Regions from separate parts of the Actinoallomurus sp. NPDC050550 genome, predicted to be linked through region 3. Evidence: riboswitches for the same ligand, from Rfam matches in the RefSeq annotation. Region 3 holds a riboswitch; each other region holds the start of a gene.
What was found. A riboswitch is a leader RNA that binds a small molecule or an ion and turns the genes downstream of it on or off. The one in region 3 is predicted to bind cyclic di-AMP.
Positions count from the first base shown of each region.

Region 1: linked by a shared signal. The riboswitch ahead of AB0I04_RS00650 (NlpC/P60 family protein) and the one ahead of AB0I04_RS06375 (CHAP domain-containing protein) in region 3 are both predicted to bind cyclic di-AMP.
Region 2: linked by a shared signal. The riboswitch ahead of AB0I04_RS36580 (CHAP domain-containing protein) and the one ahead of AB0I04_RS06375 (CHAP domain-containing protein) in region 3 are both predicted to bind cyclic di-AMP.
Region 4: linked by a shared signal. The riboswitch ahead of AB0I04_RS38090 (CHAP domain-containing protein) and the one ahead of AB0I04_RS06375 (CHAP domain-containing protein) in region 3 are both predicted to bind cyclic di-AMP.

Region 1 covers NZ_JBFAJC010000001.1:131,795-139,275, reverse strand. The annotation lists gene AB0I04_RS00670 (SDR family NAD(P)-dependent oxidoreductase) at 1-502, opposite strand, end outside; gene AB0I04_RS00665 (glycoside hydrolase family 64 protein) at 862-2,052, opposite strand; gene AB0I04_RS00660 (hypothetical protein) at 2,341-3,717, shown strand; cyclic di-AMP (ydaO/yuaA leader) riboswitch at 3,992-4,141, shown strand; gene AB0I04_RS00655 (CHAP domain-containing protein) at 4,140-5,126, shown strand; cyclic di-AMP (ydaO/yuaA leader) riboswitch at 5,357-5,522, shown strand; gene AB0I04_RS00650 (NlpC/P60 family protein) at 5,527-6,654, shown strand; gene AB0I04_RS00645 (class II 3-deoxy-7-phosphoheptulonate synthase) at 6,926-7,481, opposite strand, start outside.
Region 2 covers NZ_JBFAJC010000035.1:103,875-111,355, forward strand. The annotation lists gene AB0I04_RS36560 (nitrite/sulfite reductase) at 1-701, shown strand, start outside; gene AB0I04_RS36565 (Insertion element protein) at 698-874, shown strand; gene AB0I04_RS36570 (phosphoadenylyl-sulfate reductase) at 871-1,584, shown strand; gene AB0I04_RS36575 (sirohydrochlorin chelatase) at 1,566-2,327, shown strand; cyclic di-AMP (ydaO/yuaA leader) riboswitch at 2,896-3,039, shown strand; cyclic di-AMP (ydaO/yuaA leader) riboswitch at 3,145-3,286, shown strand; gene AB0I04_RS36580 (CHAP domain-containing protein) at 3,300-4,064, shown strand; gene AB0I04_RS36585 (hypothetical protein) at 4,216-4,818, shown strand; gene AB0I04_RS36590 (TetR/AcrR family transcriptional regulator) at 5,012-5,779, shown strand; gene AB0I04_RS36595 (acyl-CoA dehydrogenase family protein) at 5,766-7,373, shown strand; gene AB0I04_RS36600 (AAA family ATPase) at 7,417-7,481, opposite strand, start outside.
Region 3 covers NZ_JBFAJC010000003.1:417,597-425,077, reverse strand. The annotation lists gene AB0I04_RS06390 (multicopper oxidase family protein) at 1-515, shown strand, start outside; gene AB0I04_RS06385 (hypothetical protein) at 615-1,334, opposite strand; gene AB0I04_RS06380 (hypothetical protein) at 1,493-2,428, opposite strand; gene AB0I04_RS06375 (CHAP domain-containing protein) at 2,697-3,707, opposite strand; cyclic di-AMP (ydaO/yuaA leader) riboswitch at 3,707-3,851, opposite strand; gene AB0I04_RS06370 (hypothetical protein) at 4,327-4,611, shown strand; gene AB0I04_RS06365 (cysteine synthase family protein) at 5,225-6,352, shown strand; gene AB0I04_RS06360 (MFS transporter) at 6,346-7,481, shown strand, end outside.
Region 4 covers NZ_JBFAJC010000039.1:10,982-18,462, reverse strand. The annotation lists gene AB0I04_RS38100 (LuxR C-terminal-related transcriptional regulator) at 1-1,905, opposite strand, end outside; gene dhaL (dihydroxyacetone kinase subunit DhaL) at 2,434-3,114, shown strand; cyclic di-AMP (ydaO/yuaA leader) riboswitch at 3,195-3,331, shown strand; gene AB0I04_RS38090 (CHAP domain-containing protein) at 3,343-4,047, shown strand; gene AB0I04_RS38085 (PQQ-binding-like beta-propeller repeat protein) at 4,265-5,656, shown strand; gene AB0I04_RS38080 (S4 domain-containing protein) at 5,827-6,210, opposite strand; gene AB0I04_RS38075 (hypothetical protein) at 6,321-7,343, shown strand.

The sequences.
Region 1 (7,481 bases), on a different contig from region 3:
GCGCGACGAGACCGCCCTTCGCCGCCGCGTACGCCGGATGGCCGGGCAGCCCAACGAGGGCGTGCACCGACGAGGTGATCACCATGGCGCCGCGGCGCTCGGCGATGCCGGGCAGGAGCCGTCGCGCGCCCAGGAACGCCGCCGTCAGGCACACGTCGATCTGGCGGCGCCAGGAGTCGGGCGACATGGCGTGCGCGGGCGCCACCTCGACGACGTACGCGTTGCTGACCAGGACGTCGACGGCGCCGAACGACTCCTCGGCCGTACGGGCGGCGCGCTCCCAGGTCTCCTCCCGGCTGACGTCGCCGGCGAGGAACGCCGCTCGGCCACCGGACTCCCGGACGCGGGCCGCGACGGCCTCGCCGGCCGGCGACACGTCGACGATCAGCACCGCCGCGCCCTCCGCCGCCAGGCGGAGGGCGGTCGCGGCGCCGATGCCGGACGCTCCTCCGGTCACCAGGCCGACCCGGCCGGCGTACCGCCCGGACGTCGTCTCGCTCATGCCCGTCGCCCCTCCCTCACCGGCCCGCTCGTCCCCCGTGATTCAACAGGAAGACGAACGGCCACTCGTCCGGGCTGACACGTACCCAGCGGGTAGGAGCGGGGAGCGGTGAGGCGGGACCGGGCGACCCTCGCACGACCGAGGACCGGGGCCGGGCTGACGCCGGGACAGGCGGCGCGGCCTGCGCCGACGTCGTGGCCCGTCGCCGTCGGCGGTCCGGGGCGCGGGCCGCCTCGGCGGCGGCTCCGTTCCCGGGCGCCCTCGCGGAGGATGGATCGGTCCACAGGGCACCGCTGACCGATTCCGGCCATAAAGTCCCGATAACTAACCATATTTTATTATTAATACCATGGCACGGCTCAGAACGGCGTAAGCGTCACGGTCGCCGAGGTAGGCTCGTTGTCCTGGATGTAGGAGGCGTGGCCGGCCACGTCGTCGAAGGCGAAGCCGTACGCCGCGCCGTCCCGGGACGCCGCGTGCATCGCCTGCGCGTAGTGGTTGATGGCCGATGCCCGGTAGAACCGGGCGGCGTCCGTGACCGGCTGGCTCGCGTCCGACAGCAGCGTCGACCGGTTGAACGCCGCGCCGAGGATCGCGGCGACCGGGCCCGTGACCCCGTCGTTGGGCGCCGCGAGCGCTCCGTCGCAGAAGAGGACGTCGCGGGTCGAGGGCCGGGCGATGGACGCGGGCGTCCGGCTTCCGCCGGTGAAGGACAGGCGGTCCCCGGCGACCTTCCCGGTGAACGTGCCCGCGTCGGTCCGGACCGTCAGCGGCGTCCCCCCGTACCTGGACCACACCGCGTCGATGTACGCGTCGTAGTAGTCCGCCGGGAACAGCCCGGCCTCGATGCCGTGACCCGGCGCGATGACGCGCATCCGGTCCCCGACGACCAGCCGGGCGAACTCCGGCTGCTTCGCCACCGCGGCGAAGATCTGGTCACGGCCGCCGTCGACGAGGGTGCCGGTGGTCTGCGTGCGCGCTCCCGCGAGCCGGATGGCGAGCGGGACGCTGAACATGTCGACCATCGTGGTGTTGCAGAACATGCCGGCGTCGTTGTAGGTGAACTCGATCCAGTCGTGCAGGATCCCGTAGTTCGGGTCGGTCTTCACCCAGCCCGCCGGATACTGCAGGGCCGGTTTGCCGTTGCCGTCGGCGACGACCTTCAGCCGCAGGCGGTCGCCGAGCGAGAAGTAGACCCGGCCGGACATCTTCGGGAGGGCGACCGTCGTGTCTCCCGAGCCCTGCAGCGGGATCGCGTAGTCGGTGTTGCCGCCGGACCCGTTGTCCGACGACGCGCACGGCACGAACCTGCCGTCCGCCGTCACGTGCCCCTGGGTCCCGGTCGCCGGGTCGACGCCGACGATGTACATGAAGATCGACCCGCTGGCGTACCGCCCCGTCCGGTTCACGACGGTCAGCGGCAGGCCGCCCGCCGTCGCCGAGGTCCGCCGGGCCCGGGTGGCGGGGGCACACCCCGTGGCAAGCGCCGCGGCGCCGAGGACTGCGCCGGACGCAAGAAACGACCTTCTGCCGATCATCCTGCTGTTCACGAATTCCCCTTCTTCGGTGACGACCGCGTCAGGTGTCCAGCGAAGCGGCCGGGGAACCGCGGCGACAGGCGCTTAAGGCCCGCTTCAGGATCGGTTAATGGTGCGATGAACGACCGCGCTCCGAGCGCGACGCGGATCGCCGTACGGCGACGATGAGCGAGACGTCCACCCGGCCGCGCACCTCACCGCCGAGCCCGGTGGCCGCGCCGAGCCCTTGATCCTCTTGACGGCGCTGTATAGCGTCCCGGTCGGATCATGCTCCTTCCCCACCCGGCCCCAAGGAGAGATGTGACAACCCTGCGCACCCTGTCCCTGTCCGTCCTGGCCGCGGCGACCGCCGTGGTCACGATGGCCGGCCCCGCCCTCGCCTGCCCACCCGGCGGCGACGACGAGAACCAGACGACCCAGCCCGCCGTCCAGCAGGACGTGATCGCACATCAGATCCACGCCGCCCCGCTGCCGCCCTCCAGCGCCGTGAAGGGAGTACGCCTCGCGGCCACCCTCCCCGACGCCAAGGGCGCGATCTCCCTCGGCTTCCTGACGTACGGGCACCGGAAGGTGATGTACGTCTCCGGGCAGTTCGGCCTGAAGACCTATGACGTCACCGACCCGGCCGCGCCGAAGGCGCTCGGGACGCTGTCCATGCCGGGCATGTGGGAGACGGAGGACACCGAGGCCGACCCGCACCGCAAGCTGGTCTTCATGGCGCGCGACCCGCGCGCCTTCAACGGCAACACGCACACCGGCGAGTCCGGCGTCTACATCGTGAGCCTGGCCGACCCCGCCAAGCCGGTACAGCTCGCGTACGAGAAGATCCCCGCCGGGCACACGACGAGCTGCGTCGACGACTGCCGGTACCTCTGGACGGGCGGCCCGGCCAAGGCCGACTGGATGCCCGCCGACTGGGGCGGCCGCCCGGTCTGGGTCACCGACGTACGGGACCCGCGGCATCCGCGCACGTTCCCCCAGCCGATCGAACTGGGCCGCAACGACGGGACCACGGACTACGTCCACGACATCCAGGTGGACGCGGCCGGGGTGACGTGGGCGTCCGGACGCGGCGGCGTGCGCGGCTACTGGACCGAGGGGCGGCACTGGGATCCCGTCCAGCGGACCGTACGCGTGGCCCGCGCCTGGGACCCGGTGCCGTACGCGGGCGGCGGCATCAGCGAGGCGGCGGCGCCGTCCAAGTTCATGCACAACTCGTTCCGGCCCGTCGGCTCGACCGCCCACGAGGCGCCGGGCGGCGGCGACCTCGTCTACGCCACCGAGGAGGCGTTCAACCCCGGCTGCGCCGACGACGGCCGGCTCGTGATCGCCTCGCTGCACGGCTCGTACGGAGGTGAGGGCTGGCGGTCGACTCCGGACAAGCCCTTCCGCCTGCGTACGGTCGGCACCTGGAGCGTGGCGGGCCAGGAGGGCAGCCGGACGGACACCGACGACTGCTCGGCCCACTACTTCTCCGTGCACCACGACGTCCTCGTCCAGTCCTTCTACTCGCAGGGCACCCGCTTCCTCGACGTGCGGGACCCGGCGCATCCGAAGCAGGTGGCCTACTTCCGGCCCGCGGACGCAATGTCGTGGGCGCCGTACTGGCACGACGGATACGTCTACGTCGCGGACAACACCCGCGGGATCGACATCCTGCACCCCGACTTCCACTGAGGAAGCGTCGGCCTGAGTGCCGTGTTCGTCACTTTTTCCGGGTGGCGAGCACGGCACTCGGCTTTTCTCGACGCCGTCGCACGGCGCCCTCGAATGGCTGCGCCGCACGTGAGAGCACCTTTTCAGGCGTTACCCGGTCGGCGGGCGGCACACGCAGCTACGCTCGGTGAGCAAGTGATGCCAGACTTTCGTTTCCGAACGCGTTGCCGTAGTTGCGAGAGTTCGGCTAGATTTCGCCGAGATCGGGCTGTGACCAACCTCCAACCAGGGGGTTGCAGGCCGACCGCCTAATCCCGTCGACGCAGCCAGCGGCGCGGGAGCCGGGGACCCATCTGTCCCTCGGGGTGAATCCGTCACGCACGGTAGGGCTCCTCTCTGGTCCGAACCCGTCAGCTAACCCGGTAGGCGGCCTAAGGGGAGATATGGATTCGATAGGTCAGAAACTGCTAGAGGTCGCCAAGAGCCAGCTCGGCTACCACGAGAAAGCCGACGGTTACACGAAGTTCGGCGACTGGTACGGCAAGCATGTCGACAAGGACTCCTCCTACACCGACGCTCCTTGGTGTGACATGTTCCTCGCGTGGGCGGCCAACAAGGCCGGCGTCGAGGACTGGACCGGGCAGTTCGCCTCCACTCCCGACCACGCCGAGTGGTTCAAGAAGCACCACGCCTGGGGCCACAAGGCCGAGCCCGGCGCGATCGTCTTCTTCTCCTGGTCGGGTGGCAAGAGCATCGGCGACATCGAGCACGTCGGCATCGTCGAGCGCGTCGACGGCCACACGCTGCACACGATCGAGGCCAACCACAACAACGCGCTGCTGCGCGCCACCCGGGACATCAGCCAGGTCGTCGGGTTCGGCTACCCCTCCAAGGTGAAGGTGAAGGCCGCCCCCGCGCAGACGGTCCAGACCGACCAGAAGTACGCTCCCAAGCACGCCGCGCCCACGCCCGCGGTCAAGGAGATCGGCCAGGACACCCCGGCCCAGGTCGACACGCACACGGTCGCGTCGCACGACCCGGCGCCCGCGCCGACCTCCCTGCCGGACCAGCAGGCCGCCCTCACCGGGCTGCTCGCCGTCGTCCTGTTCGGCACGGTGGCCCTGGCCGTCGGCAAGTCGAAGGTCAAGGTGCCCGTCGCGGCGCCGAACGTCCGGGTCCGCAAGCGCGGCAAGCACCACCGCATGCCGGTCGAGCTGCCCGCCGAGGTCAGCGTGGCCGACCTGGATGCCGCCGACGCCGGCACCATGGTCATGCCCGTCCTGTCCGCCGAGGCCGCCGCGATGGCCGAGGACAAGGAGTTCTGGGGCAAGATCTCCGAGCTGGAGGAGGACGTCGAGCTGGCGTTCTGGAACACCCTGCACGCGGCGGTGGCCCAGAACAGCTCCGAGTCCGAGTCCGTCCTCTCCTGAGCGAGCGCGTCCGAACGTCACGCCGGTCCCCGTTTCCTCCCGATCCGGAGGGGCGGGGACCGCGTGCGTCTAGGCGCAAAGGACCAGCCTCCGCATCACCCAGAGTGACCATCCTCCGATCCCCCGGGCCATCTCCGCATGTTCCCGTTGGCCGCCCCGTCACTATCCGTTAATCTCCAGCGAGTCGTCACCGGCCGAGAGACGGCCGGACCGCCGAATCGCCCGTCGCGTCAGCCGACGCGCCGGGGAACCGGGGACCCACTCGCGAAGCCACGGGGCAGCTCCGCGCCTTCGCATCCGGGGTGAATCCGCGCCCGTCACCGACGGTGCGCGGTAGGGCTTCTCTTCCGTCCGAACCCGTCAGCTAACCCGGTAGGCGGCTTGAGGAGAGGAGCACTGGATGGCGTCATCGCACCCTGCGGACAGTCGCGATCCCCATCATCCCGGGAAGGGCACGGCCCGCCGTACGGCCGCCGTGACCCCCACGCACGACCCTCAGAAGGCCACAGGCCGTCACACGGCCGCTGCGGCCTCCGCACCGGACCCGCGCCGCCCCTCGAAGACCACAGCCCGCCGTACGGCCGCCGCGGCCTTGGCCCTCGTCGTCGCCGGGTTCGCGTCGCCCGCACTGGCGGACACCGCCCGGCCCGATGCCCGCATCGACGCGCTCCGCCAGCGCGCCGACCAGCTGAACAACCAGCTGGAGCAGCTCACCGAGCAGTACAACGGCCTCAAGGTACGCCTGGGGCAGGCCCAGCGGGCGGCCGTCGTCGCCGGCCAGACCTCGGCCCGGGCCGCACAGGCGCTCAAGGCCATCCAGCACAAGGTCGGCCGGTTCGTCGCGATGCGCTACATGAGCGGCAGCAACGACGACACCCCCGCCCTCCTCGCCGCCTCCGACCCGCGCGCCGTCCTCGACCGGGCCGCCACCCTGCACTACTTCACGCAGCAGGACGACACCGAGATCCGGCAGCTGACCCAGGCCATCCAGAACGCCCAGTGGACCGGCCAGGACGCCCGGGAACGCGCCGCGCAGGCGGCCCGGCTCAGGGTCCAGCTCGCCCAGCAGCGCGCGGCCATCAAGCACGACCTGGAGAAGGTCCGCAAGCCGCTGCTGCGCGACGCCGTCGAGCGCGCCGGCAAGGGCGAGAAGGTGCCCCCCATCCCCGGCGGCCCCGGCAAGGCGGTCGGCGCCGTACGGGCCGCGCTGTCGCAGCTCGGCGTGCCGTACGTCTGGGGCGGCGCGGCGCCCGGCCGGGGATTCGACTGCTCCGGCCTGACCATGTGGGCCTACAAGCAGGTCGGCGTCAACCTGCCGCACTACGGCGGCGACCAGTGGAACGCCGGCGTCCACGTCTCCCGGGACCAGCTCGAGCCCGGCGACCTGGTGTTCTTCTACTCCGACATCCACCACATGGGGATGTACATCGGCGACGGGAAGTTCATCCACGCGCCGCACACCGGCGACCGCGTCCGCGTCGCGGACCTGTCGACCCGCCCGTTCGCCGGCGCCGTCCGCGTCGTATGACGGCCGCCGCCCCTCGGGGCGGGGCGCTCGCGTCTCAGGCGGTCACTTCCCGATGCGGTGGACCCGTGCGACCGTACGGCCCTGGACCGATCGCTTCCGCTACCTCGCGATGCGGAGGGTCGCTGGTGACCGTACGGCCCTGGACCGATCGCTCCCACTACCTCGCGATACGGAGGGTCGCTGGTGACCGTACGGCCCCGGACGGATCGCTTCCGCTACCTCGCGATGCGGAGGGTCTCGGCGGCCGTACGATCCGGGCGGATCAGTCGCGCTACTTCCCGATGCGGTACATCTCGGCGACCATGAACGCGAGGTCGAGCGCCTGGCCGCGGTTGAGCCGGGGGTCGCAGGCGGTCTCGTACCGCTGGTGGAGGTCGTCCTCGACGATGTCGTGGCCGCCGCCGACGCACTCGGTGACGTCGTCGCCGGTGAACTCGATGTGCACGCCGCCCGGGTGGGTGCCGAGCGCCCGGTGCACCTCGAAGAAGCCGGCGACCTCGTCCATCACGTCGTCGAACCGGCGGGTCTTGTACCCGCTCTCCGCCTCGAAGGTGTTGCCGTGCATCGGGTCGCAGATCCAGGCGACCTGGGCACCGCTCGCGGTGACCTTCTCCACCAGGGCGGGGAGGTGGTCGCGGATCCGTTCGGCGCCCATGCGGGTGACGAACGTGAGCCGCCCGGGCTCCCGGTCGGGGTCGAGCAGGTCGATGAGCGCGAGGGCGTCCTCGGCGGTCGTGGTCGGCCCGAGCTTCACGCCGATGGGGTTGCGGATGTGGCGCATGAAGTCCACGTGCGCGCCGTCGAGCTGCCGGGTGCGCTCGCCGATC
Region 2 (7,481 bases), on a different contig from region 3:
ACGGACCGGCGCCCGGAGGGCCCCGGGACGACCGCCGCGACCACGTCGGCATCCACCGGCAGCGCGACGGCCGCTACTACGTCGGCTTCGCGCCGAAGGTCGGCCGCGTCGACGGCGACCTGCTGCACGTCATCGCGGACCTGGCCGAGGAGTACGGCTCCGGCCGGGTGCGCACGACCACCGAGCAGAAGATGGTCATCCTGGACGTCCCGGAGGACCGGACCGAGGCGCTGGCCGCCGAGCTGGAGGCGCACGACCTGCGGGTCCACCCGTCGACGTTCCGCCGTCAGACGATGGCCTGCACCGGCATCGAGTTCTGCAAGCTCGCCATCGTCGAGACCAAGCAGCGCGGCATGGACCTGATCGAGGAGCTGGAGCAGCGCCTGCCGGACTTCGACGAGCCGCTGACGATCAACATCAACGGCTGCCCGAACTCCTGCGCGCGCATCCAGACCGCCGACATCGGCCTGAAGGGCCAGCTGGTCACCGACGCGAACGGCGCCCAGGTCGAGGGCTACCAGGTGCACCTGGGCGGCTCGATCGGCGGGGAGTTCGGCAAGAAGATCCGTGGACTGAAGACCACCGCGGAGGAGTTGCCCGACTACGTGGAGAGGGTGCTGCGCAGGTTCCAGGAGGGTAGGCACGACGGCGAGTCCTTCGCCGCGTGGGTGCAGCGTGCGGAGGAAGGTGACCTGAAGTGACCGAGCGAGCCGTCCCCTTCTACTGCCCCTACTGCGGAGACGAGGACCTGGAGCCGTACGAGAGCGACGGCGGCTGGCACTGCCGGGCCTGCACCCGGGCGTTCCGGCTGCGGTTCGTCGGCCTCGGTGCGCTCAGCACCACGGGTGCTCCCAGACGGGAGGGTTCGGAATGACGCTCCTGTACGAGCGCGCTCCTGCGGCGCTCGACCTGACCGACATCGTCGAATCGGCCGCCGACGCGCTGGAGGAGGCCTCCGCCGAAGAGATCATCCGCTGGGCGATCGCGACCTTCGGTGACCGGATCTGCGTCACGTCGTCCATGAAGGACGCGGTGCTGGTCGACATCGCCTCGAAGGTCCGCCCCGGCATCGACGTGCTGTTCGTCGACACCGGCTACCACTTCGCCGAGACGATCGGCACGCGGGACGCCGTCGAGGCCGTCTACCCGGTCAACGTGGTCAACGTCACCCCCTCCCGGACCGTCGCCGAGCAGGAGCGCGACCTCGGGCCCCGGCTGTACGGCCGGAACCCGGATCTGTGCTGCCACCTGCGCAAGGTCGAGCCGCTGAACCGCGCGCTCGAGCCGTACCTCGCGTGGATCACGGGCATCCGGCGCGAGGAGACCTCACACCGGCGCGGCTCGCGCGTGGTCGAGTGGAACGCCGCGCGCGGGAAGGTCAAGGTCAACCCCCTCGCCCGCTGGACCCAGGCCCAGCTCCACGACTACATCGAGGAGCACGGCATCCTGGTGAACCCGCTGCAGTACGACGGGTACCCGTCGATCGGTTGCGAGCCCTGCACCAAGCAGGTCGCGCCGGGCGAGGACCCACGCAGCGGACGCTGGGCCGGCACCGGAAAGACCGAATGCGGCATCAACCTCTGAGCACTCCGGCGATCCCCCTGGTCGCGGTCGCCCACGGGAGCCGGGATCCGCGTGCGGCGGCGACGATCGAGGAACTTCTCGATCTTGTTCGTCGTTCATCGGGGGTGCGGGTCGTGACCTCGTATCTCGACCACGCTCCCCCGGCCCCGGGGCAGGCGCTCGGTGGTCTCGTCGGCGAGGGGGCCGACGAGGCCGTCGTGCTCCCTCTGCTGCTCACCGCGGCGTATCACAGCAAGACCGATATCCCGGGGGCGCTTCGCGACGTCCGAAGCGCCCACCCCCGGCTGACTTTGCACTACGGGACGACGCTGGGCCCGCATCCGCTGATGACGAAGGCCCTGGAGCGGCGGCTCGCCGAGGTCGGCGTCCGCCCCGACCCGGACACCGCTCTGGTGCTCGCCGCCGCCGGTTCCAGCGATCCGGCGGCGAACGCGACGATCGGCCGGATGGCGCGAGCCTGGCGCGGCTGGCACTCCGTCGTCCCCGCGTACGCCTCCGCGGCCCGTCCCACCCCTGCCGAGGCCGTACGCATGCTGTACGACGCGGGCGCGCCGCGAGTCGCGATGGCGTCCTACTTCCTGGCCCCGGGCTACTTCGCGGACAAGGTCCGTGAGGAGTCCCTGGAGGCCGGGGCGGTGGCGGTCTCGCCCGTGCTGGGCGCCGCGCCGGAGGTGGCGGAGATCACGTCGCAGCGCTATCGCGAGATCCTGACGCGCGGCGAGCGCGTCGCGGCGGCCGGCTGACGCCTTCCCTGTGCTCCGGCGCGTCGCGGCGGCCGGCTGACGCCTTCCCTGTGCTCCGGCGCGTCGTGGCGGCCGGCTGACGCCTTCCCTGTGCTCCGGCGCGTCGTGGCGGCGGGCTGACGTCTTCTCGGTGCTCCGGCGCGTACGGCGAGCCTCCTGCCGAGGCTGTGGTCACCCATCGTGACGGGGTGCGGAATACTCTTCGCCGCCCGGCTGTTGCGACACCTGGACGATTCAGCACCTTTGCGGTCATTCATGATTGCTTAGACCGGAAACCAAAAGTGGATCATAAGGCGCGCCAGATCGATCTTTATGACGATCTTTGTGGTGTCGATCACGTGAGTAATATCCGACGGCCATGTTTGGCACGTCGGTATTTGTCTGATATGTTCCTCTAAGTCCGGCGACGCTCCCCATGCGCCGCCCGAACATCCGCCGGCACGGCCGGCCCACCAGCGCAGATGGCGCGGCGCGAAGACGCGTGCGAGGGCCTCCGTACAGAGCCGAGACGGTTCATATCCCAAAATCGCGCCACTCCCGCGAAGTACCCGTTGATCCATTTTCAGCGGGAGCGGCAACGTCGAGTCCGTGAAGATCACGGAGCCGGGGACCCATCAGAAGTCCCGGGGTGAATCGGCACATCCCCTGTGCCGTAGGGCGACTTCCACGTCCGAACCCGTCAGCTAACCCGGTAGGCGTACTGGAAGTAAGGAGCAGAACCTTGTCCGCGAGTCCGCCCTGATCTGAATACCGGCCGTCACCGCTACCCCTAGCCGATGACGGCAGACGTATCTCTTTGTTCGAGCCGCCCGCATGAGCGGGCGACCCGCTGAATCCGCACCTAGCGGAGCCGGGGACCCACCAGAAGTCCCGGGGTGAATCGGCACATCCCCTGTGCCGTAGGGCAGCTTCCACGCCCGAACCCGTCAGCTAACCCGGTAAGCGGCATGGAAGCCGAAGGAGTACCCCCCTGTGTCCCCTCGACACGCCAAACCCCGCTTTACCCTTGATCGTAAGACCGTCGCCGGCGTCATCGCCGGCACCGCCGCCGCCGGCGCGGCCGCGTTCACCGTGGCCTCCGCAGGACCGGCGCTGTCCGCACAGATCCCCGGTGCGTCCCGCCTCGCGGCCCACCATGTCGCCCAGATACCTAATCCCAGTATGGGTAAGGCGATCGCGGCCGGTTCCCTGGGCGACGCCCCGCACGTCAAGGTGCGCGCCCTCGCCGAGCCGAAGGCGCAGGTGCAGAAGAAGCTGCCCTCGGCCACGGACGTCCTGAAGCTCGCCGTCTCCCAGGTCGGCACGACCGAGAACGCAGCCGGCGGCACCAAGTTCAACCAGTGGTTCATGTCCTCGCCGTACGCCAAGGCAGGCGTCGCGCGCGACGGCGGGTCCATCAGCGACTACGCCAACGCCAACTGGTGCGACATGTTCGTCTCCTGGGCCGGCGCCGAAGCCGGCGTCAAGGGGATCGGTGGCGACGCGTTCACCCCGACCCACGCCAAGTGGTTCCAGCAGCAGGGCCGCTGGGGCAACGTTCCCAAGCCCGGGGCCGTCGTCTTCTTCTCCTGGAACGGCAGCGGTGTCGACGCCATCGACCACGTCGGCCTGGTCATCAAGGACAACCACGACGGCACCATCCAGACCGTCGAGGGCAACACGGACAACGCCGTGAAGGTCCGGACCCGGAACACCTCCGCTGTCGTGGGTTACGGCTACCCGGAGTACGCCCAGTAATCGCCCGTGCCGGCGCGTGCCGCGTCGCCGCCGAGCAACGCGGCACGCGCCGGTCTTCCCTTCCCGGGCGGTCCCACGAATCCCCCTGTCATCGCCCCGGGATGCCCCCATCCCTCATGCCCCCGTTCCCCATGCCCCCGAAAGGAATTCCATGATCAGGTTCTCGACGAAGGCCATTGCCACCGCGGCCGCCGGCGTCACCCTGGCCGGCGCCGGCGTGACCACCGCCCTCGCCTACGGAACCGCCTCGGAGTCGGCATCCTCGGCGCAGAGCGCCCCCGCGCCGTCCGCCGCGCAGGCGCCCAAGCAGGCGCCGCAGACCGAGCAGCGCGTCGCCACGGAGAACAAGGACCGGCTGTTCGTGAGCCTCAAGAAGGACGCCAAGAAGGAAAAGGCCGCCCTGCCCGGCGGCGTCTCGACCGCGACGTCCTTCTGGGACCCGTCGACGGCCTCCGGCAAGCCGATGTCGTTCCACACGCTCGCCAGCCCGTACTGGCCGCTCGGCACCAAGGTGAAGGTCACCTACAACGGTAAGAGCGAGATCGGCATCGTGGAGGACTTCGGCCCGGCCGAGTGGGCCGTCGCGCAGCACAACCCGCCGGCGCTCATCGACCTGTCGGAGAAGATGATGCAGCAGCTCACCGGCACCGCGTCGAACTCGATCACGATCAAGTTCCAGGTGCTGGAACTGGGCAACGGCGGCGTGTACCGCCACTCGGGCACCGGCTACGCCACGGCCACCGGCAAGGCGTAACCCACCCCCTCGACACCGGCACGGCGTCACCCGCTCCCCCCCTCGCCTGCCGGTCCCGGACGGCGTGGGATCCCCTCACCTGAGGTGATCCCGCGCCGTTCCGTCGTTCCCGACGGCCCTGCCCTACCGACGGCTCCGTCTTTCCCGACGGCCACCCTTGCAGGGAAGGAATGAACTGAGGTTCAATTCTTGCGTGCCTTACCGCCGTACGCCCCGTGTCGAGGCCCGGCTCAGCGCCTCTCGGGACCGCATCCGCGCCGCCGCGCTGGCGGTCGTCGCCGAGCGCGGCTACGCCGGCTGCTCGATCGCGGCCGTCGCCCGGCGAGCGGGGGTCGCGACCGGCAGCGTCTACCGCCACTTCCCGGCAAAGGCCGACCTGGTCGCGGAGGTCTTCCGGGTGGCCTCCCAGCGCGAGGTCGACGCGTTCGCGCGCGCCGCGTCGCTGGAGGGCTCGGCGGCGGAGGGCATCGCGGCGGTGATCGAGACGTTCGCGGGCCGGGCCCTGCGGGCCCCGCGGATGGCGTACGCGCTCCTCGCCGAGCCGGCGGATCCCGCCGTCGACGCCGAGCGCCTGGTCTTCCGCCGGGCGTACGCCGCCGTCCTCGCCGGGCTCATCGGCCGCGGCATCGCCGCCGGCGAGCTCCCCGAGCAGAACGTCGAGGTCAGCGCCGCGGCGCTCGTCGGGGCCATCGGCGAGGCTCTCGTCGGCCCCCTCGCGGTCGGCGCCGGCCGCTCCGCCGAGCCGCCTGCGGTCGGCGACGCGGACGCACGGACGCATGCCGCCCGCCGCGCGGACGCGCAGACGCATGCCGACGGCCGCACCGACGCGCAGGCGCGTGCCGACGGCCTCGCCAAGGCGCAGGCACGTGCGGTCGGCGACGCGGACGCGCAGGCCGGCTTGATGGCTCATCTCATCACCTTCGCCCAGCGCAGCATCGGAGCGGTCGATGACGACACATGAGGTCTTCAACCAGGTCCCCCCGCTCGTCGGCCATGATGTGGCCGACGACCCCGCCCTCCTGGACGGGCTCTTCCGCGAAGGCGGCGGCTGGGCGGCCGAGGCCGTCCACGAGCTCGGCCGACTGGGAGGCACGGAGCAGGCGCGCGAGTGGGGCCGGCTCGCCAACGAGCACCCGCCGGTGCTGCGTACCCACGACCGGTACGGCCATCGCGTCGACGAGGTCGAGTTCCACCCCGCCTGGCACGAGCTCATGCGCGTCGCGGTGGGCCACGGCCTGCACGCCCGGGCGTGGACCGAACGATCCGGGGCGCACGTCGCCCGCGCCGCGAAGTTCTACGTCTGGCGAGTGGACGCGGGGCACGGCTGCCCCATCTCGATGACCTACGCCGCCGTACCGGCGCTGCGCCACGCGCCCGAGCTGGCCCGGCAGTACGAACCGCTGCTGACGTCCGGCACGTACGACTTCGGCCTGCGGCCGCCGCTGGAGAAGCAGGGCATCCTCGCCGGCATGTCGATGACGGAGAAGCAGGGCGGCTCCGATGTGAGGGCCAACACGACGCGTGCCGTGCCCCGGCCCGACGGCACGTACCTGCTGACCGGCCACAAGTGGTTCACCAGCGCGCCGATGTGCGACGTGTTCCTCGTCCTCGCGCAGGCGCCGGAGGGCCTCACCTGCTTCCTGCTGCCCCGGGTGCTGCCCGACGGCACGCGCAACGGTCTTCGCCTGCAACGGCTCAAGGACAAACTGGGCAACCGGTCGAACGCATCCGCCGAGGTGGAGTACGAGGACGCGGTCGCCTGGCGCGTCGGCGACGAGGGGCGCGGCGTCCGCACGATCATCGAGATGGTCAACATGACCCGGCTCGACTGCGTCATCAGCGCGGCCGCCGGAATGCGCGAGGAACTCATCCAGGCGACCCACCACGCCGCGCACCGTCAGGTGTTCGGCCGGTACCTCATCGACCAGCCGCTGATGCGCAACGTCCTCACGGACCTCGCGGTCGAGTCGGAGGCCGCGACCGTCCTCATGCTCCGCCTGGCCGGGGCCACCGACCGCGGCGAGACCGCGTTCAAGCGGCTCGGCCTCGCCGTCGGCAAATACTGGGTCTGCAAGCGGTGGCCCGCCCACGCCGCTGAGGCGCTCGAGTGCCTCGGTGGCAACGGCTACGTCGAGGAGTCCGGCATGCCGCGGCTGTTCCGCGAGTCGCCGCTCAACTCGATCTGGGAGGGTTCCGGGAACGTCGCGACCCTCGACGTGCTGCGGGCGATGGTCAAGGAGCCGGAGACGGTGGAGGCGTTCTTCACCGAGATCGGCCTGGCCTCGGGCGCCGACGCGCGGCTGGACGCCGCCGTCGCCGAGGTCAAGGACTCGCTCACCGACGTGGCGACGATCGAGCTGCGCGCCCGGCGGGTCGTCGAGCGCCTCGCCCTGGTGCTGCAGGGCTCCCTGCTGGTCCGGCACGGCCACCCGGCCGTCGCCGACGCCTTCTGCGCCTCCCGCCTCAGCGGCGACTGGGGCCGCGCCTTCGGCACCCTCCCGCCCGGATCCGACTTCACCGCCATCATCGAACGAGCCGTTCCGAAACTGGGATAGCCCTGCCGCGGGTCAAAGCCAAAACCCCGCCGACGACCTTCTTTCAGACGGTCCCGCTGAGGGATTCGGCGGCGGCGAGTGCTTGTGCGGCGCTGTGGTGGTCGCCGT
Region 3 (7,481 bases):
TTCCCCTGACCGCGTTCGCCGAGGGAAAAGGATCCACCGCAAGGGCACTGATCCGCACCGGTTCGGGAGACCCGCCGTCGGCGTCCGCCCGGCTCCGGCAGTTGGCTGGGAAGATCCTCGGGTACGCGGATCTGCGACCGGCTGATCAGGTACGGCTGGCGCCCAAAAAGCCGGACGTCGAGCACCGACTCGACCTCACCGGCTCGATGACGCACTACAACTGGGGGATCAACGGCCGCCCCTACGACCCGGGACGGCCGCTTCCTGTCCGGTCCGGCCAGCGTGTCCGCGTCACCTTCCGGAACCGGACGACGATGTGGCATCCGATGCACATTCACGGCCACACCTTCCAGATCAACGGCAACGGCCCCCGCAAGGACACCGTCATCGTGCTACCGAACCAGACGGTGACGTGTGACTTCGATGCCGACAATCCAGGCCGATGGATGAGCCACTGTCACAACGCCTACCACCTGGAGGCGGGAATGATGACCGTGCTCGGCTACCGCGCCTGACCGGCCGGGCCTTCGACCGCCGCCGGTGGCGGCGGTCGAAGGCGCCCTGGCCCGGCGGGACACCGCGCCGACCACGTCATTCGCCCTGGCGGGTCATTGTCACGTGGTGGAGCGCAACGGACGCTCAGGCGTCGCCCCTGGTGGTGATGCGTCTACGTCGCGGTCGAGGAGGTGAGGCATGACCGCCAACTGTCCGAATTCGTAGAGGGTCTCGATGGCACGCCGCAAGTGATGGGCGGTAGCAGCTCGATGCGCCCGTCCAGGGCCGTCGGCCAGCATCTCGTCGGCGAAATAGATCGTCGCGGACGACTCGGCCAGCATGCGCCGGAGATGGCCGACATGCTCCACACTCGGCCTTGGACCGCAGACACCATCGGCCAGTACGCCGACGGCACGTCGGGCTACGTCCTTCCCCGCAGCGACCATCGCGACCAGGTGGGCACGCGGGCAGGGATCGATCTTGACCCAGCGCGGAAACGGGGTGGGGAAACAAGCCCGCTCGGCCTGACCGCCGGCTTCGGAGGCCTCTCCTCCTGCTCGGGATATCCACGATTCGACCTCGTCGTAGAACACCGAGACCTGCTCTGCCGTTGCCACGGATACGAAACCGGCCGTCTGCGGGTGAGCGGCGTAGTCCGCGTCCAGCATGTGCTCCGCCAGGGTCTGAAGTCCGCAGGCGTTCCAGAGCGATGCCCACCGTTCAGCCGACTTGAGCGACGCCTGCCGTTCGGCGACGACACCGAGACCGTCGCACCACGATCGTCCGGTTTCGCGCAGTTGTTGGCATGAGATGCGGCTCCTCTGCCTGCGGTCCTCCAAGGGATCTGCGGACACCTCGCCACGACGGGCTGCCAGCAGTCGAACCCATGCGGTCGGCCGACCCGGCATTCCTGTCCTCCTCAGCATTCACTACGACTTGTAGGAGTTAAGACGGCGCAACCCCGCCTTCGCAGTCATCGACTTCGCTCGTCGGCTGATCAGCCGATCCGCGCATCCGCCGACGTGAAGACCGACACGACGATGCGGCGTGCGAACAGCGGCGTTTCGCCGGGACCCGTGACGTCGTAGGTGAAGTGCTGCAACGGCCACAGACGGATACCGCCGATGGTCACCCGATGCCGCACCTCATAGACGGCAGGCCACGGACAGCGGTGGAAACTGCCCAGGCGTTCCCCGGTCCGGTCGACGGCGAAGGCGATCGCCCCCGTCCGCAACGCGGCATCGATCTGGGCCTGGATACGGGCCGTCGCCATCGGGCAGGTGTCGGTCGCCCACATCCTCTCGAGCATGACGCGTGCCGGCGGAAGCGCCCGCAGGTCGTCGCGCTGGTGGGGATCCGTCAGACACCAGGGGTCGACCTCCGCCGGCACATGGGCGACCAGTGAGACCGCCCTCGTCGTGTCCCGGCGGTCGAGGAGCTGCGGCATCGCGAGGAGCTGACCGAAGACGTACAGCGTCCGGACCGCGTAACGCAGGTGGATGTCCGGCGGCGTCAGCAAGGTCATCCCATCGCCGCCGGAGGACGATCGCTCCGCATACGCGATCGCGTCCATGGCGCGCGCGAGCATCCGCCGGAACTCTAGGAGATCTTCAGATCGGCCGTGCGATGCGTGTGCGTCGTCGTCGGCCAGGGCGACCATACCCCGCGCGTGGATCGCCCGCGTGGCCATCACGGTGGCCGTCAGGAGCGGAGCGGTGGTCCCGCCCTCATGCCATGGCGGTGGTTCCGCAGGCAGATCAACATGGTTCTCGATCCGATACGTCGGATCGAGCGCTATTCGACGCGCCTGGAACAGCCAGCGCTCGACCTGCCCGAACGATGCGAGGATCCGAGTCGCCGCCTCCCCTTGGACCTCGCCGTCGTCGTACGGCCGCACCGCGTCGAGCAGGTGCTCGCCGATCGTTTGCAGCACGTAGGCGTTCCAGACGCAGAGCAACCGTCTCGCAGCGACGTGGACACGGTCCGATGTGCCGACAGACCGGCTGAGAAGTTCGCGTCGCCACCGCTCGGCGTCTTCGAGCTCTCGACGGACGAGACGCCCAACACGACGGTAGTCCTCAAGAGTCCGCACGGAGACCAGGCCGTCGAGGGCTCGCACCGCTCGAATTCCATCGGCTGAGGAGGTCGTCATCCGGTGGCCGCCCGGAGGAATGCCCTACGGTGAAGATGGCTGGAGGCATTCAACGGCCGCGTGACGTCCCCGACCTCGACGAGGCCGCCATCGGTCGCGTATCGGCCACGACCGAGTGCAACGAGTCCCAGAAGTCGAGCTCGGCGTCCTCTTCGAGCTCAGCGATCCTCCCCCAGAACTCCCGGTCCTCGGCATGTGCCGCTGCCGCCGCCGTCAGCGCGGGCATAAGGGCGGTGCTCGCATCGGCCTCGTCAAGGTGAGCCACCGTGACATCGGCCGGCAGTTCCACCGGAGTGCGGTGGTGCCGCCCCCGCTTACGAAGCTGCACGCCGGACGACGGCACCGGCACCTTGGACTTGGCGATGGCCAGCGCAACCGTGCCGAACACCACAACGGCCAAGAGCCCGGTCAGCGCGGCCCCTTGCTCGATGAGCGGGGACGGCTGGTCGGGGGTGGACTGGGAGGTGCGGGCGATGTTCGTCGCCGGGTCTGAATCGGTGACGAGGGACGTGACGGACGGCGGTGGAGCCGAGTGCCTGGGCACGTACTTCTGCTCGGTCTTCTCTACCCTCTGCTCGGTGCCCGGGATTGGCCTGCCCTTGACCTTCACCTTCGCCGGGTAGCCGAACCCGACGACCTGGCCGATGTCGCGGGTGACGCGCAGCAGCTGATCGTTGTGGTTGGCCTCGATCGTGTGCAGCGTGTGGCCGTCGACCTTCTCGACGATGCCGACGTGCTCGATGCCGCCGATGCTCTTGTTCCCGGAGAAGGAAAAGAAGACGATCGCCCCCGGTTCGGGCTTGTGCCCCCACGCGTGATGCTTCTGGAACCACAGCGCGTGCTCAGGGGTGGAGGCGAACTGCCCCGCCCAGTCCTCGACACCGGCCTTGTCGGCGGCCCAGGCCAAGAACATGTCACACCAGGGAGCCGTCCTGTAAAAGGACCCCTTGTCGACGTGCGTGCCGTACCAGTCTCCGTACTTGGTGTAACCGCCGCTCTTCTCCGCGTACCCCAGCTGGCTCTTGGCGATCTGCAGCAGCTTCTGCCCTACCGGATCCATCTCTCTCCCTACGCCGCCGACCGGGTTAGCTGACGGGTTCGGGCCAGGAGAAGCCCTACCGCACACGCGGATTCACCCCAGAGAACGCATGGGTCCCCGGCTCCCGCGCCGCGGCAGCAGTGCGGGATTAGGCGGGTCAGGCCGTACCTTCCGGGTAGAAGGTAGATCGCAGCCCAACTCCGACGCAATGTAGTAGCAATGCCGCGAACGCGGCAAGTCCCCCTGAGACGCACCACGGACGGAAGCGTCCCATCTCACCGGTCACGCCCAGGTTGGACACATACCGCGACGATGATCGATTTCCCAGGTGGCACCCACCCGATGATCCTGATACACGGTGGAGGACACGCCCGCCATGGGGCCGACTCGGGCCCGCCGATGACGCCATCACGACACCGCAGGGCCGCGAGTCGGGTTGCTTCACCCGGCTATGCTCACTAACCCTTGTAGGAGATACCATCGATCACCTCTGTAGCGAAATGCCACTTCCACCGCGACGCCCCGTTCAGCGGACAGCCGGTTCGGCCATTCAGACCATCAGCCCGACACGGCACCCGCACCGGTCCGCCGTACGGCCCACCTCTGGACGCGAACGACCACTCGCCGGAACCGGGGTGCCGTGCGGCGCGTAACGGTGACCTTCGAACATACGGAGGGCGGCGGATACCCGACGCGGATCGAAGGTGAGGATGGCCTCGTCTGGCGGGTCGAAGCCGTCGTCGGGTGCTGGCGGCATCCCGATCTGGGAAGGTACCGCTTCATCCCGGGACATCGAGCCGAGGCGGAACGCTGGCATCTGACCGTCATCGGCCCACTACCCTGCCGTCCGTCTTTCATCGGCGAACACGAAGTCGTTCTGCGCACGTTCGGCGAGCACATGAGCTGGTACTTGGATCTGAGCTGAGCAGAATCACCCTCCGATCCACCAAACCATTAATGAGTCTCCACCTTCACCTTAGGCGGGCATAGCAATCTCCCACCTAGGGTTGTCAACGTGGTGGAGTTCGCCAGAATCACCGTATTAGGTCGGGACCGCACCGCCATGCTGGCGCGGGGCTTCCTGTCACTATTCGCGTTCATGGCGTACGGGTGCGCATGTGTCCCTGTAGGGCATTTTCACGGCGACTCTCACCTTGGTTCTGCCGTCACTTATTCCCTTCATTCGATTGCCGCCGAGTTCGAGCACGCCGACTGCGGCAACGGCGGGGATAGATGCCACGACGAACTCCCAATGGGCTCGACCCTGGACAGCCGGACAATAGCGACTATTTTGTCCCAGTTCGCTCCAGCCATCTCCCACATCCTGCCGATGATCGGGTGGGTGAGCGCTGAGGAGAGCGGACGGGAGCGGTCACCACCGACACCATCACCCGCAAGTCACCTGGAGGCACGCCTGACGAGGGCGACCGCCCTGGCCGTGCTGTGCGTTTTTCGATCCTGATCAGTGGCGTGCGCCGGACGCCGTACCGGCGCGGAAGGCCAACGGTCACGCCGCACACTGGTCAGGAGCATCACCCATGCAGACAAGGCACACGTGTGTCCCAGAACTCCTGGACGTCATCGGATCCACTCCCGTTGTACGTCTTCGCAATCTGACGACCCATAATGAGGCCCAACTCATCGTCAAACTGGAAAGCGCGAATCCGGCGGGCAGCCTGAAGGATCGGCCGGCCTGGTACATCATCGAACAAGCCGAGCGGACGGGACTGCTCGCCACCGGCGGCACGATCATCGAGTCCTCATCAGGAAATTTCTCCATCGCACTCGCGATGATCGGCGCCTCACACGGCTATCGAGTGATCGCCATCGTCGACCCTAAACTCACTCCTACCAATCGCGGCCTGCTGGAGGCGTACGGGGCGGAAATCATCCTCGTCGACGAACCCGATGACTCCGGTTCGTACCACAAGACACGGATCGCGCTCGCCAACAGGCTGCAACACCAGATCCCGGGCTCATTCCGCCCCGATCAGTGCTTCAACCCGCTCAACAGCGAGGCGCATTACCAGACCACCGCTCAGGAACTGCTCGACCAGGCCGACCACCTGGCGGCGGTCGTGTGCACCGTTTCCACCGGAGGTCAACTCGGCGGTATCGCCCGCGCGGTGAAAGAACGCTCTCGGGTCGTGGAGGTGATCGGCGTTGATGTCGAGGGGTCGACCGTGTTCGGTGGCGAACCACGCCCCTACCTCACACCCGGCGTGGGGCTGAGCTGGACACCGAGCAATCTGTCGGACCTATCGCTGGTGGACGAGGTGTACAAGATCACCGACGAGGACGCCTACCAGGCGTGCCGCACCCTGGTGCGTTCCGAAGGCCTGCTCGCCGGCGTCTCCACCGGTGCGGCGCTCACCGTCGCCCTCGCGAAGGCGACCCGTGGTCATCCCGGCGAACAGGTGGCCTTCCTGGCCTCCGACCGCGGTGAACGGTATCTCGCCACCGCCTTCAACGACGACTGGCTGAGCGCCCACGGACTCACCACCACCGCCGACCCGGAGGCCCTGCGCAAACGTGCCCAGGAGCTGATGCCGTACTCGACGAGGCCGGCCGAGGAGTGCGCGAACCACCTGCCCGGCCTGGCGGCCGAGCTCGGTTCGCCCAGCCCGGCGCTGGTGCCTTCGGACAGGAGGTGGGATCGATGCTGACGCTGCTCCGCGAAAGAGCATTCCGCCGCCTCTGGCTGAGCTACTCGGCGTCCGCAGCCGCGACCGGGATGATGCCCACGGCGTTGACACTCGCCGTCCTCGACCGACCTCAGGGCCTGACCGCGCTCGGACTGGTGCTGGGCGCGCGGACACTCGGATTCGTCGTCGGTTCCCTGCCCGGCGGCATCATCGCCGATCGCTACCCACGCGCGGTCGTCCTGGCCATCTCGAGCGCGGTGCGTGGCGGCGCTACCGCGGTCGTCGGGCTCGTCGCCGGCCTGCCCCTCCTCGTCATCTGCGCCGCGATCTGCTGTGCTGGCGCGGGCGAGGGGGTCTTCCGCAGCGCCTACCAACCGCTCGTCGCAGAGTTGCTCGCCAAGGACCGGCTCCAGGAAGCCAACGCGATCACCACACTCAGCCTGCGGATCTGCCTGGTGGGCGGACCGACCGCAGCGGTAGCCCTGTACACCGCCGCCGGCCAGAGCCTGAGCCTGACGGCCTCGGCCGCCCTGTGGATGGTGTCCGCACTACTCGCCACCACCATCCCGAGACACCACGCCGCGCCCACGGAGAAGGCCGGCGCCAACGCGCTGACCGAGTTCCGCCAAGGGCTGGCCGAAGCGCGCCGTCACCGGTGGTTTCTCGCCGGTCTCACCGCACTCGCCTGCTGGCTCGCCCTCGGTGAAGCGGCCAAGTACGTGATGCTGCCCGTCGTCAGCCGGCAACGGTTCGACTCCACGACGCTCATCGGCCTTGCCCTCGGCGCCTACGCCGCCGGCGCGATCGCGGGCGCCGTCTTGATGAGCCGATGGAGACCACGACGCGTCGGCATCCCAGCCATGATCATGCTCGGCGGCTACGGGCTCGTCCCGATCTCTCTCGCCTACGCGTCACACAGCTGGATCATCGTGGCCGCCTGCGCCATCGGCGGGATAGGGATCGAGGTCTTCAACATTCCGTGGTTCACCGCGATCCAACGTGAAGTACCGGCCTGTCTGCAGGCCCGGATCTCCTCGCTGGACTTTCTCGTCTCCTACGGATTGAGCCCAGTGGGTTTCGCCCTCATCCCGATCATGGTCCACGCGGTGGGAGCGCAGACCGTACTCACAGGCTCCGGACTACTAGTGAT
Region 4 (7,481 bases), on a different contig from region 3:
ACGCGCCACCGGTCCGAGTCCCGGCAGCGATGCCCCGGCCGATCGCCAGAGGGCGTCCGCGGCACCCAGCAGCTCGGCCGCGTATTCATGCCGATCTTGATCGGCGGCGATCCAGCTCAGCGCTTCGACGCAGTGCGCGAGGCCCAGGCGCTCCGCGGGGACACGCGGCGTACGCAGGGCCTGGCGGATCACGCCGGTCGCGGCCCGGGCGTCACCGCGTCGCCACAGGTCCAGACCGCTGATCCATTGCGCGTCCCGGCGGGACCATCGGGCACCGGCCGACTCGCACATCTCCTCGCATTCACGGCATAGAGCGGTGGCCCGGGCGTCGCCCATGAAGACGGCGGCCGTGGCCAGGTGCAGCAGCGTGGTCCACGAACGGCCGTGGTCGCCCGTGGCGCGGTAGTAGGCCAGCGCCCGGCTCAGGAGCGCGCAGGCGCGCGGGTAGTCCTCCTTCAGCACCGCCGCCAGACCGGTCAGCTGGACCACGCCGGCCAGCTGCGCCTGGTCGTCGAGCCGCTCGGCCAGCTCGCGGCACTCTTTCAGCAGCGGCGTCGCTGCCGGGAGGTCGCCGCGCCGCAGGCACAGCCAGGCGTCGGCCCACAACGCCCTGGCCCGTGCGGCGCTGGGAGAGGGATCTGCGGCGAGGGCCCGCTGCAGCAGGCGGTGGCCCTCGCCCAGAGAGGAGAATGACAGTGGATGGCTCCACAACGCGGCGGCCATCTCCAGGCTGGTCCGCTCCTCACCCGGCTCGTTCAGGCAGGACTCCAGCACCGCGGCCCACTCGGCCTCTTCGCCGGTCATCCGGTCGAGCCATTCGACCTGATGAGGGCCGAACCACTCGGCTCCGGCCTGCTCGGCGAGGTCCCGGTACCACTCGCGGTGCCGCCGCCGTACGGCCTGCTCCTCACCCGACTCGACCAGCCGGTCCTGCCCGTACCGGCGCAGTGCCGTCAGCAGCCGGTACCGCGTCCGGGAGCCGTCGGCCTCCCTGCCGAGGATCGACTTCTCCACCAGGCCGGCCACCGCCTCCAGGACGGCGTCGGTGAGGATGCCGTCGTCGCATATCTGTTCCGCCGTCTCCAGATCGCATGCGCCGGAGAAGACCGACAGCCGGGCCCATAGCGTCCGTTCCTCGGCCGAGCACAGGTCGTAGCTCCAATCGATCAGCCCGTGCAACGTCTTCTGGCGCGGACTCGCGACCGGAGAGTCGCTGCGGAGGAGCCGGAAGAGCTGATCCAGCCGATCGACGATCTGCTCCACCGACAGCATCCGCGTCCGCAGCGCCGCGAACTCGATCGCGAGCGGGAGGCCGTCCAGCCGATGACAGAGCCTCGTCACCGCCGCGGCATTGGCGTCGGAGACGGCGAACTCCGGCACGACCGCCGACGCCCGCTCGCTGAACAGGCGCACCGCCGCGTACCGCAGCACCGTGTCCGCCGACGCCTCATCGGTCTCCGGCACGGGAAGCGACGGCACTTCCAGGACATGCTCCCCGTTGGCGCGGAGGAGCTGCCGGCTGGTCGCCAGGATCCGCACATCGGTCGTCAGGCACAGGAGATCCCCGACCAGAACCGCGCACTCGTCGATCAGGTGCTCGCAGTTGTCCAGCACCAGCAGCATCCGTTTTCCGGCGAGATGCCGCGCCAACCCGGCCGAGTCCTCGACGTTCCGGAGGCCGAGAGTCTCCGCGACCATCCGTACGGGCGACTTCGGTGTCTCCGACGCGACCAGGTCGACGAGCCACACCCCGTCGGGGAACGCTCGCCGGGCATCAGTCGCGACGCTCAACGCCAAGCGGGTCTTGCCCACGCCGCCGACGCCGGTCAACGTCACCAGACGGCCGGCGCCCAGCAGCTGCTTCACCTCGGCGAGTTCGCGCTCGCGGCCGATGAAACTCGTCATCTCCGTCGGCAGGTTCCCCACCGGTCGGCCCGTTACGGCTGTACGCATTTCTTCTCCACGTCGGCAGATCGTCCGATCTCCTCTGGCCGGCCAGGACATATGCCCGATCGCCACCGATGAAATGGCCGCCGGCCTGCCGCCTGTGCGTCGTTGCGGGAAGCAGGAGATCATCCGCTGCCGATCTTTGCAGCGGCTCGACCGCCCCGCCGGACATCGGGGGTGGGGACGGTCGGCTGGTTGTAATGAACATCAATCTAGAACTCTGAATTCGGTTCATCAATAGCGAACGGCCTGCGGATTTCATCCGCTCTCAGCATGCGAGACAGATGCCGGACCGCTGCTCTCCGATGCTCTTACGGGGAGGTCACCGTCCGAGACGCCGACACGCCGGTCGGCTTCGGGGCTCCGAACTCGGTTCAGCATCCATGAACCGGCTTCTGATCACCGGGTCGACGAACGTCATGGTCCACAGCGGGCCGCCGCTTCGGCGGCCACTATCCTCGGTGGCCACCCGGCCATCCCGTTGCCATGACCCTTAGCCTGGTCGGTAACGATGTCACCAGACTCACCGCCCTGGACAGCGAAATGGACATCGAGACGACCTTGGCGTGGGTGCAGGGGATCACCGCGGCGATATACCGCGATGCCGACTATCTCACCCGGCTGGACGCGGCCATCGGCGACGCCGATCATGGCGTCAACATGCAACGCGGCTTCTCCGTCGTGCGAAGCACGCTCAATGGCAAAGAATTCAGCACGGTAGGGGAAATTCTCACTAAAACCGGTACCGCGTTGTCGTCGAGCGTCGGCGGTGCGGCGGGCCCGCTGTACGGGATGGCGTTCCGCGCCATCGGCAAGCAGCTCACCGAACCGAGCGTGACCGCCGAACAATTGCTCGGAGCACTGCGGGCCGGTCTGGAGGCGGTTCAGAAACTGGGTGCCGCTCGCCCCGGGGACAAGACCATGATCGATGCCTTCGGTCCGGCTGTGGAGGCGTTCGAGAAGGCCGTGCGCGGCGGAGCCGCCCTCGGCGCGTCCGCCTCCGCCGCCGCGGACGCCGCGGAAGAGGGCATGCGCGCCACCATCCCAATGATCGCCCGCAAGGGCCGTGCGTCCTACCTCGGGCCCCGCAGCCAAGGCCACCAGGACCCCGGCGCCACCTCCACCGCGCTCATCTTCCGCGCGCTCGCCGAGGCGGTGGCACCCTGACGCTCGCCCCCTGGGCGGTCACCGCTCCCGCCACCGCTGTGCCGGACGTGATTTACGCTGTTGTACGAACCGCTCGCACGAGCGAGCGTCCGCTGAATCCGCAGGTCGCGGAGCCGGGGACCCACCGCATCATCGGGGTGAATCGGCACATCGTGCCGTAGGGCAGCTTCCACGCCCGAACCCGTCAGCTAACCCGGTAAGCGGCATGGAAGCCGAAGGAGTACCCCTGTGTCCGCTCGACATCCCCCTCCGTCCGGGCTGAAGCACGCGGCGCTCAAGGCCGCGATCGCCGGTATCACCATCGTCGGTGCCGCCGTGGCCACCGAGCTCTCCGTGAGTGCGGCCCCGCACTTCCGCGTCCCCGTCTCCACGGTGGCCGACCACGATCCGGTCCCGGACCTGGACACCGTGCTCAGGCGCATGATCGTGCTGAAGGGTCACCCCGAGACGGCCTCCGCCGCCGACGTGCTGAAGGTCGCGCTCTCGCAGGTCGGCACGACGGCGGACGCCGCCGGGGGCACCAAGTTCAACCAGTGGTTCATGTCCACCTCGGCCGCCCAGACGGGCGCCCAGCGGTACGGCGGGAAGATCAGCGACTACGCCGACGCCAGTTGGTGCGACATGTTCGTCTCCTGGGTCGGCGCGCGGGCCGGCGCGCCGGGCATCGGAGTCGACGCGTTCACGCACACCCACGCCCAGTGGTTCCAGCAGCGGGGCCGGTGGGGCGCCGTCCCGAGGCCCGGCGCCGTCGTCTTCTTCTCCTTCTCGGGCGACAAAACCGTCGGCGGCATCGAACACGTCGGTCTCGTGGTCAAGGACGATCACGACGGGACGATCGAGACCATCGAGGGCAACACCGACAAGGCCGTCAAGATTCGCATCCGCCCCGTCTCCGAGGTCGTCGGGTACGGCTACCCGGACTACCTCCGATAGCTCCCTACGGGGGCGCGGCGCCATGGCGCGTGGGTGTTCCGGTCGCGTTCCCGGCGGCGGTGGTCGCGTACTCGCGGATCTACACCGGCGCGCCATCCCGGCGACGTGGCCGCCGGGGCCGCGGCGGGCGCCGCGATCGCGCTCGGGATGCGCGGTATCCGCGGTGCGATTGCCGAGCACCCTGCGCGGGACGGCCGGCTGTGGTGAGAATGGGGCCATGGGCAGGGTCGCGTACGGCGTCGCACTCATCGTCCTCACCGCCGCCACGGCATGCGGCTCCGGCGACGGGTCGAGAGCGGACCCCCGTTCACCCGCGCCGAGCGGCGCCGCCACGAGCGCGTCGGCGCCGGCGCGTACGGCGGTGTCCTGGCCGACGTACCACGGGTCGAACGACCGTGCCGGGTACGCCGCCGGATTCCCCGCCCCGCGTACGCTCGCGGACGCCTGGACGGCGCGGCTCGACGGAGCGGTGTACGGGCAGCCGGTCGTCGTCGGCGGCACGGCGTACGTCGGCACGGAGAACGACACCGTCTACGCGCTCGACCTGGCGACGGGGCGGCAGGTCTGGAAGCGGCACCTGGGCACGCCCGTGCCGCAGTCGGCGCTGCCCTGCGGGAACATCGACCCGCTCGGCATCACGGGGACGCCGGCGTACGACGCCGCGACGCGCACGGTGTTCGTCGCGGCCGAGACGACCGGCGGGCGCCACACCCTGGTGGCGCTGAACACCGCCGACGGCCGCGTGCGGTTCACCCGCGGCCTCGACGTCGCGGCCGGCCGCGAAAGTAAGGCGGAACAGCAGCGCGGCGCCCTCGCGGTCGCCGGCGGCCGGGTGTACGTGCCGTTCGGCGGGCTCGACGGCGACTGCGGGAACTACGTCGGCTACGTCGCCGCGTACCAGACCGACGGCCACGGACCGGTCGCCTCGTACGCCGTTCCGACCAGCCGGATGGGCGGCACCTGGGCGCCGTCCGGCCCGGCCATCGGCGCGTCCGGCGACGTCTACGTCGCCGTGGGGAACGGCGCGAGCGTCGGCGGGCCCTACGACGGCAGCGACTCGGTGCTGCGGCTGTCACCCGACCTGTCCCGCCGCTTGTCGTACTTCGCGCCGAAGAGCTGGGGCGAGGAGAACAGCGAGGACCAGGATCTCGGCTCGACGGGCCCCCTCCTGCTCCCGGGAGAGCGGGTGCTCATCGCCGGCAAGACGGGCGACATCTACCTGCTCGACGCGCGCGACCTCGGGGGAATCGGCGGCCAGCACGCCTCCCTGCCCGGCTGCGTCTCCTTCGGCGGGATGGCCCGGTCCGGGTCCTCGGCGTTCCTGCCCTGTGAGAACGGCCTGCAGCGCGTCGACGTCTCCTCCGGCGGCGACCTGCGCCGGGTCTGGACCGCGCGAGCCGCCGTCAAGGGATCGCCGGTCGTCGGCGGCGGCGCGGTATGGACCCTCGACACCGAAGCAGGCGTGCTGCACGCCCTGTCCCAGTCCGACGGGAGCTCCATCGCCTCCCGGCGCGTCGGCACGGTGACCCGCTTCGCCTCCCCGACCCTCGCCGGGTCGCTCGTCCTCGTCCCCACGATGCAGGGGGTCACCGCCGTCGGCGTCCGCTGACACGGGCGACGGCCAAGCGGCGTGGGCCGGCGCCGGCCGTGTGAACCGACGTGAGCCGACTCGCCATCAGGGTCCGCTGACGCGGGCCGATGCGCTATCCGCGCCCGACGGGCCGCCCCGGGCACTCACGCGAGCCGACGGGGTGCGCCGGCGCCGGTCGGCGGGCGTGTTCAGCCCCGGCGGCGGCCGAGGAGCCGCTCGATCTCCCGCCTGTCGCGCTTGGTGGGCCGCCCCGCACCGCGCTCGCGCCGTGCGATCGGAAGCAGGGCCGCACGCGGGGGCGGCGGCGGGCTGTGGTCGGTGTAACACTCGACGGCGACGGGAGCGCCGACCCGCTTGCGTACGACGCGCCGCACCTCGACGATCCGCTCCCGTCCGGCGAGGCGGACACGCACGCGGTCACCGGGCCGTACGGCGGCGGCCGGCTTGACGCGCTCGTCGTTGACCCGGACATGCCCGGCCCGGCAGGCGGCCGTGGCCAGCGAGCGGGTCTTCACCAGCCGTACCGACCAGATCCACACATCGACCCGTACGGTCTCCTGATCCGCCGCCATGGGACAGACCCTACCCGGGTCGGCGGGAGCGGTGCCGAAACGGTCGTTTCGACACCGCGCTAACCGGGCATCATGCATTACTTGCCGTCGACCCGGGTAGTCAGGCGGACATGCGCACCGCCATTTTGGACGTCGGGTCCAATGCTGCCCATCTGAGCGTCGTCGACCTGGTCGCGGGCGGTCCGATCCGGACGGTCGCGTCCGTCAAGGAACCGACCCGGCTGGCCGGGGCCATCACGGCCGGTGGCCGGATCGGCCACGCGGCGGTCGATCGGGTGGTGGGATCGGTGGGCGCGATGGCACACGAGGCCGCGCGCGTCGGCGCCGTCGAGTTGATCCCCTTCGTGACGTCCGCGATCCGCGACGCCGCCAACCGGGAGGAGATCCTCGGACGCGTCGCCGCCGAGACGGGCGTCAAGCTGGGGTTCCTGGCCGGTCAGGACGAGGCGCGGCTGACATTCGTGGCCGTACGCGCGTGGTACGGATGGTCGGTCGGGCCGATCGTGCTGGCGGACATCGGCGGCGGCTCCATTGAGATCGCCACCGGGGACGGCGCCGAGGCGGACACCGCGCTGTCGATGCCGCTGGGCGCCGGCCGGCTCACGCGGGACCATCTGCCCTGCGATCCTCCGCGCGGTAAGCAGGTCGGGCGGCTCCGGGCGCACGTCGCGGACCGGCTGGCCGCCTACGGCGTCGACCGGCTGACCGAGGGGTCGTCCGGCCATCACGCGGTCGCCACCTCGAAGATCTTCAGTCAGCTCGCCAAGCTCTCCGGCGGGGCGAAGGCGGACGGCCGCCAGGTGCTGGAGCGGGCGGCGCTTCGCTGCCGGATCCCCCGCCTGGCCAGGCTGACGAGCGAAGAATGTGCCCGGCTCCGGGGCGTCTCGCGGTCCCGCGCCCGTCACATCCTCGCCGGTGCCGTCGTCGCCGACGAGATCATGAGCGCGCTCGGCCTGAGCCGTCTGGAGGTCTGTCCCTGGGCGTTGCGCGAGGGCATCGCGCTGCGCAGGCTGCGTCGGCTCGAGGCCGGGTTCGATCGGACGGACGACATCGCGCATCTCGTACGGCCAGTCTGCGCCGACCGGCCGCGCCTGCGCTTTGTCGAGGACACCGGTGCCTGCCAGGCGATCTGACCGACCACGGCCGGTACGGCCCGCCGCGTGACCGACCCGGACGGGCCGATCCGTCGACCTCGACCATCGGCAGCCGCCGACGCGCGTCCCGGCCGGCACCGGGAGGCCGCCGTACTCCCGGCGGTGAACAGGACGAGG